Regions from separate parts of the Streptomyces yamdrokensis genome, predicted to be linked through region 2. Evidence: predicted binding sites of a transcription regulator. Region 2 holds the regulator's gene; each other region holds the start of a gene.

Region 1 (2,266 bases), 1.0 Mb from region 2:
AGCAGCGGCTTGCCCGACTGCATGACCTTCTCCAGGAGCGGCAGCAGGTCCTTGACGTTGCCGATCTTGGAGTTGGCGATCAGGATGTACGGGTCGTCGAGCGACGCCTCCATACGCTCCATGTCGGTGGCGAAGTACGCCGAGATGTAGCCCTTGTCGAAGCGCATACCCTCGGTGAGCTCCAGCTCCAGACCGAAGGTCTGGGACTCCTCGACGGTGATGACGCCTTCCTTGCCGACCTTGTCCATCGCCTCGGCGATGAGCTCGCCGATCTGGGTGTCGGCGGCGGAGATGGAGGCCGTGGAGGCGATCTGCTCCTTGGTCTCGACATCCTTCGCCTGCTCCAGCAGGGCACCGGAGACGGCCTCGACGGCCTTCTCGATACCGCGCTTGAGGGCCATCGGGTTGGCGCCGGCGGCTACGTTGCGCAGGCCCTCCTTGACCAGGGCCTGGGCGAGGACGGTCGCGGTGGTCGTACCGTCACCGGCGACGTCGTCCGTCTTCTTGGCGACTTCCTTGACCAGCTCTGCGCCGATCTTCTCGTACGGGTCCTCGAGCTCGATCTCCTTGGCGATGGACACACCATCGTTGGTGATCGTGGGGGCGCCCCACTTCTTCTCGAGGACGACGTTGCGGCCCTTGGGGCCGAGCGTCACCTTGACGGCGTCCGCGAGCTGGTTCATGCCGCGCTCGAGGCCGCGCCGCGCCTCCTCGTCGAACGCGATGATCTTGGCCATGTGAAGTGGTCCCTCCAGGACTGGGGGTGATGACTCCTTGAGGACCGCGCCCGCGCCCGCGACGGACGGCTCACAGACCCGGCGGTTCCTTGCCCCACCGGCCTGCGGGCCTCACCGACCCGGTCCTTACGTTGTCACTCTCACCTTCAGAGTGCTAACGCAATGATTAGCACTCGACCCATGCGAGTGCAAGCGCCTTCGAGGATCGGCGGGAGACTCAGCCACCCGCGAACACCCGGACGGGACGGGCGGCCGGCGGACGAGCGGCGCGGGCGGCACGCGGACGGACGGGCGCGCGGACGGGCGCCACGCCGGGCAGCAGGCGAGCGGCGCGGGCAAGGCGAAGGGCTCGCATCCCGGGTGACCCCGGAGACACGAGCCCTTCGTCGGCAGGAAAATTCTTGTGGTTGCTGGTAGCGCGTTCAGGCGGTGACGCGAACCATGTCGGCCTGCGGGCCCTTCTGGCCCTGCGAGATCTCGAACTCGACCCGCTGGCCCTCTTCAAGGGTGCGGTAGCCGTCCATCTGGATCGCGCTGTAGTGGACGAAAACATCCGCACCACCGTCGACCGCGATGAAGCCGTACCCCTTCTCCGCGTTGAACCACTTGACGGTGCCCTGAGCCATGCCTAACTCCCCTATTACTGGCCCTTGCACAGATCCGCACTTCGCGGATCCGGGTCAGACCTCACTCCCCAAATGGTTGGGGGCGTGCGCCGGAACGCGTCGACCGCGGCTGAATGTATCTGCCCAACTGCCCTCTGCAACAGGTCAGTCGGACGAGAAATCCCGACACCGCCGGGCCGGAATGCGACGGCAATTCGTCCGATTTCAGGGAAAGTCAGCCCGGACAAAACCCTCAAACGCCGCAGAAGGGGCCCGGACTTTGGCTGTATCCAGTCGGGTGAGCGGCAGGAATTAATGGTTCCCGACAGGGGAGTCGGAACCGCGTTCCCCGACTCTATCGCGTTCAATCCTACGGAATTGCCCCCTCCGCTTATCTCGCGGAGGGGGCAATCCGATGAACACCCGGTAATGATGGTTACCGATGGTAATGATCAGCTGTCGTCAGCCGCGGTCAGCCGCCGGCGACGGCCGGGATGATCGACACACCCGCGCCGTCCGGCGTCGCGGTCTGCAGGCCCTGCTCGAAACGGACGTCGTCGTCGTTGACGTAGACGTTGACGAAGCGGCGCAGCTTGCCCTGGTCGTCGAGGACGCGGGCGGCGATCCCGGTGTGGTTCTTCTCCAGGTCCGCGATGACGTCGCCGAGGGTGGCGCCCTGGGCGTCGACCTCGGCCCTGCCGCCGGTGTAGGTGCGCAGGATGGTGGGGATGCGAACGGTCACGCTCATGAGCTGAGGCCAGCCTCTCGGAAGGAGTCCAGGTTCGGGCGGATGGTCGCGGTCAGGCCGGTGTCGGCCACCGCGTCCAGCGTCTTGAGGCCGTCGCCGGTGTTGAGGACGACGGTGGTCAGGGACGGATCCAGGTCGCCGTTCTCGATCAGCTTCTTCGTGACGCCGACGGTCAC
Region 2 (2,266 bases):
TGTTGTGCGGCAGCTCGTGGATCTCGACGTACAGGTCGCCGGCGGGGCCGCCGCCGGGGCCGACCTCGCCCTCTCCGGCCAGCTGGATCCGGGTGCCGTTGTCCACACCGGCCGGGATCTTCACCGTCAGGGTGCGGCGGGAGCGGATCCGTCCGTCGCCCGCGCACTCGGGGCACGGGGTCGGGACGACGGTGCCGAAGCCCTGGCACTGCGGGCAGGGGCGCGAGGTCATGACCTGGCCCAGGAAGGACCGGGTGACCTGCGAGACCTCGCCCCGGCCGCGGCACATGTCACAGGTCTGCGCCGTGGTGCCCGGCGCCGCGCCCTCACCGCTGCACGTGGTGCAGACGACCGCCGTGTCGACCTGGATGTCCTTGGTCGTGCCGAACGCGGCCTCGTCCAGTTCGACCTCGAGGCGGATCATCGCGTCCTGGCCCCGGCGGGTGCGCGAGCGCGGACCGCGCTGCGACGCCGTGCCGAAGAACGCGTCCATGATGTCGGAGAAGTTCCCGAAGCCGCCCGCCCCGAAGCCGCCCGCGCCACCGCCTGCTCCGGCCTGCTGGAGCGGGTCGCCGCCGAGATCGTAGACCTGCTTCTTCTGCGGGTCCGACAGCACCTCGTAGGCGGCGTTGATCTCCTTGAACCGCTCCTGCGTCTTCGGATCCGGGTTGACGTCCGGATGCAGCTCGCGGGCGAGTCGCCGGAAGGCCTTCTTGATCTCTTCCTGCGACGCGTCCCGGCGCACGCCGAGTACGGCGTAATAGTCGGTGGCCACTTACGACTCCGCCAGGATCTGTCCGACGTACCGTGCCACTGCGCGTACCGCTCCCATCGTTCCCGGGTAATCCATGCGGGTCGGTCCGACCACGCCGAGCTTGGCAACCGCCTCGCCGCCCGAACCGTAGCCCACCGACACGACGGACGTGGAGTTGAGTCCCTCATGGGCGTTCTCATGACCGATACGGACGGTCACGCCCGGATCCTTCGCCTCGCCGAGCAGCTTGAGAAGCACGACCTGCTCCTCGAGTGCCTCCAGGACAGGCCGGATCACCAAGGGGAAATCATGCCCGAAGCGGGTCAGATTGGCGGTGCCGCCGATCATCAGCCGCTCCTCGTTCTCCTCGACCAGCGTCTCCAGGAGGGTGGAGAGCACGGTCGAGACCGTACCGCGTTCCTCGGGGTCGAAGGCCTCCGGGAGGTCCTCGACGAGGGACGGTACATCGGTGAAACGGCGGCCCGCGACACGGCTGTTGAGCCGGGCCCGCAGATCCGCCAGGGACGCCTCGCCGACCGGCGCCGGGCAGTCGACCATGCGCTGCTCGACCCGTCCGGTGTCCGTGATCAGCACCAGCATGGCGCGCGCGGGCGCCAGCGGGAGCAGCTCCACGTGCCGCACGGTCGAGCGGGTCAGCGACGGGTACTGCACGACGGCGACCTGCCGGGTGAGCTGCGCGAGCAGCCGCACCGTGCGGGCCACGACGTCGTCCAGGTCGACGGCGCCCTCGAGGAAGTTCTGGATGGCGCGCCGCTCGGGCGCGGTCATCGGTTTGACACCGGCGAGCTTGTCCACGAAGAGCCGGTAGCCCTTGTCGGTGGGGATGCGCCCGGCGCTGGTGTGCGGCTGGGCGATGAAGCCCTCGTCCTCCAGGGCCGCCATGTCGTTGCGCACGGTGGCCGGGGAGACGCCCAGGTTGTGCCGCTCGGTGAGGGCCTTGGAGCCGACGGGCTCCTCGGTGCCGACGTAGTCCTGGACGATGGCGCGCAGCACCTGGAGCCTGCGTTCACTGAGCATCACGCACACCTCCAAAAGCCGTCCGCCCGGTCCGTTTCCTGGATGCCCTGGCACTCTTCGCACGCGAGTGCCAGACTCCCCGCCCAGTGTACGGCCGGGGGGTACTCCCCGGGCAAGGCCGGTCCCGCGCGGACGCGCCGCGAAAGCCGTAGGCCGTTAGCGTCGCGGTATGACGGTGGCTTGGGAAGGGTCGGGATGGGAGAGGCTGGCGCCAAAGGTGGGGCGGTGCCGGCTTCCGGTGTGGGACTGCACGGCGGGACTCGTGGTCGGTACCGGCGCGGTACTGCTCGTGGACGCCGGTTCGTCCCTGCGCGAGGGCGCGCGGTTGCGGGCCGAGGCGCAGTCGCTCGCCGGGCGGCGTGTGACGCATCTCGCGCTCACCCACCCCCACTTCGACCATGTGCTGGGGGCGGCGGTGTTCGCGGGCGCGGAGGTGTTCGGCGCGGTGGGGCTGGACACGGTGCTGGCGCGGGG
Region 3 (2,266 bases), 2.2 Mb from region 2:
TTGACCGCGACGGCGTTGAACGTGCCGCGGATCTTGTTGACGACCAGGGTCGACAGGGCCTCGCCCTCGACGTCCTCGGCGATGATCAGCAGCGGCTTGGAGGAGTTGGCCTGGATGACCTTCTCCAGCAGCGGCAGCAGCTCGGCGATGGAGCCGATCTTGCCCTGCGTGATGAGGATGTACGGGTCGTCCAGGACGGCTTCCATGCGCTCCTGGTCCGTCACGAAGTACGGAGACAGGTAGCCCTTGTCGAAGGCCATGCCCTCGGTGAAGTCCAGCTCCAGACCGAAGGTGTTGGACTCCTCGACGGTGATGACACCGTCCTTGCCGACCTTGTCCATCGCCTCGGCGATGAGCTCGCCGACCTGCTGGTCCTGGGCGGACAGCCCGGCGACGGCGGCGATGTCGGACTTCTCGTCGATCGGACGGGCCGAGGCGAGCAGGTCCTCGGAGACCGCGGCGACGGCGGCGTCGATGCCCTTCTTCAGGGCGGCCGGGGAGGCGCCGGCCGCGACGTTGCGCAGACCTTCGCGGACCAGGGCCTGGGCCAGCACGGTCGCGGTGGTCGTACCGTCACCCGCGATGTCGTTGGTCTTGGTCGCCACCTCCTTGACCAGCTGGGCACCGAGGTTCTCGAACGGGTCGTCGACCTCGACCTCGCGGGCGATCGTGACACCGTCGTTGGTGATGGTGGGGGCGCCGAACTTCTTGTCGATGACGACGTTGCGGCCCTTGGGGCCGATCGTCACCTTCACCGTGTCGGCAAGCTTGTTGACGCCGCGCTCAAGGGCGCGACGGGCGTCCTCGTCGAACTTCAGGATCTTCGCCATGGCAGCGGGAGCCCTCTCGGAAATCTGGGGTGAGAAAACACTGCGCCCCGGGCGCCCGGCTCAGTAAGCGTGTCGGGACCAGGGGCGCAGTTCGGAGCAAATCTGCTACGAGGTGACTTACTTCTCGATGATCGCGAGAACGTCGCGGGCCGAGAGGACGAGGTATTCCTCGCCGTTGTACTTCACCTCGGTGCCGCCGTACTTGCTGTAGAGCACGACGTCGCCGACGTTCACGTCGAGTTCGACGCGCTTGCCGTCCTCGATGCGGCCGGGGCCGGTGGCCAGGACAACGCCCTCCTGGGGCTTCTCCTTGGCCGTGTCCGGAATGACCAGGCCCGAAGCCGTGGTCTGTTCGGCGTCGAGCGGCTGGACCACAATGCGGTCCTCGAGCGGCTTGATGGCAACCTTGGAGCTGGCGGTCGTCACGATCCGACCTCCCCCTTCGGAGATCTCACGGGGTTAACTGTCTGAGGTGGCGACCAGGTCGATCCGTCGTCGCGGGTGCCGGACCTGCCCGTCGCTGTGTTGGCACTCTCCAGTGGGGAGTGCCAGACCTGAGACTATGACCGCGATTAGCACTCGGTCAAGCGGAGTGCCAATTCACTGCGTGGCGTCGCCGGATTTCTCGTGCACGCCGGCCCGGAAAGCGGACCCCTGTTCGGGTGGCCGTCCCGAGGGCCGCCACCCCCGGGCCCCCGGACGGGCCGGATCGTGAGCGGTGCCCGCCGGTGGCCGCCTGAGGACTCAAGGGCGCCGGACGTGGTCCTCAAGCCTCCCGACCCTCAACCCCCGCTCCTCCAGTTCGCGCAGCAGCCGCGTCGTCCGCTCCGCCAGGGGCAGGGCCGGAATCCCGCCCGCGGGGACGGAGATGATGTCGCCGGGCGTCAGGCGGTGCGCGCCGCGCGTGTACGTGAGGGTGCCGTCACCCTCCAGGGTGACCCGCCAGAGCACGACCGCCACGATGCCGCAGTCGCCGGCGGCCCGGAGGGTCGTGGTGTCGTACATGCCGTAGGGCGGGCGGAACAGGTGGGGGCGGATGCCGAAGCGGGACCTGAGCTTGCGCTGCTGGCCGCAGATCTCGGCGCGCTGGCCGGCGTAGGGCAGGCCGCGCAGGGCGGGGTGGTCGAGGGTGTGGTTCTGCAGGCTCGCGCCGACCGAGCGCAACCGGGCGAAGTGGCCGTAGCCGGGCCCCACCACGCTGTCCGTGAGGAACATGCTGACGGGGAGGCGGTGGTCGCGTACGAGGTCGATGAAGCGGGGGTCGCGTTCGGCGCCGTCGTCGTAGGTCAGGAAGACGACCTTGTCCCGGGTCGGGACGTGGTCGACGACGGGCGGGAGACCCGGATCGCCGCGGGGTGAGCGGCCCGCGCCGTCCCCGGCGCCCTTCCCCGCCCCGGCCTGAACGGTCGGGCTCACGGCCGGCCGGCCGGCCGACT

What was found. The regulator HrcA, encoded in region 2, represses chaperone genes, less so after heat shock. The targets are predictions, from matches to a motif close to TTNGCACTCNGNNNNNCNGAGTGCNAA.
Region 1: a site for HrcA is predicted at 904-930, ahead of groL (chaperonin GroEL). Genes of this name have one in related genera too.
Region 3: a site for HrcA is predicted at 1,403-1,429, ahead of groES (co-chaperone GroES). Genes of this name have one in related genera too.

What each region holds. Positions count from the first base shown of each region.
Region 1 covers NZ_CM132679.1:3,498,646-3,500,911, forward strand. The annotation lists gene groL (chaperonin GroEL) at 1-737, opposite strand, end outside; gene ACWZEH_RS15300 (cold-shock protein) at 1,160-1,363, opposite strand; gene ACWZEH_RS15305 (MoaD/ThiS family protein) at 1,815-2,090, opposite strand; gene thrC (threonine synthase) at 2,087-2,266, opposite strand, start outside.
Region 2 covers NZ_CM132679.1:2,468,680-2,470,945, forward strand. The annotation lists gene dnaJ (molecular chaperone DnaJ) at 1-775, opposite strand, end outside; gene hrcA (heat-inducible transcriptional repressor HrcA) at 776-1,792, opposite strand; gene ACWZEH_RS10555 (MBL fold metallo-hydrolase) at 1,962-2,266, shown strand, end outside.
Region 3 covers NZ_CM132679.1:4,685,851-4,688,116, reverse strand. The annotation lists gene groL (chaperonin GroEL) at 1-830, opposite strand, end outside; gene groES (co-chaperone GroES) at 948-1,256, opposite strand; gene ACWZEH_RS21050 (polysaccharide deacetylase family protein) at 1,575-2,266, opposite strand, start outside.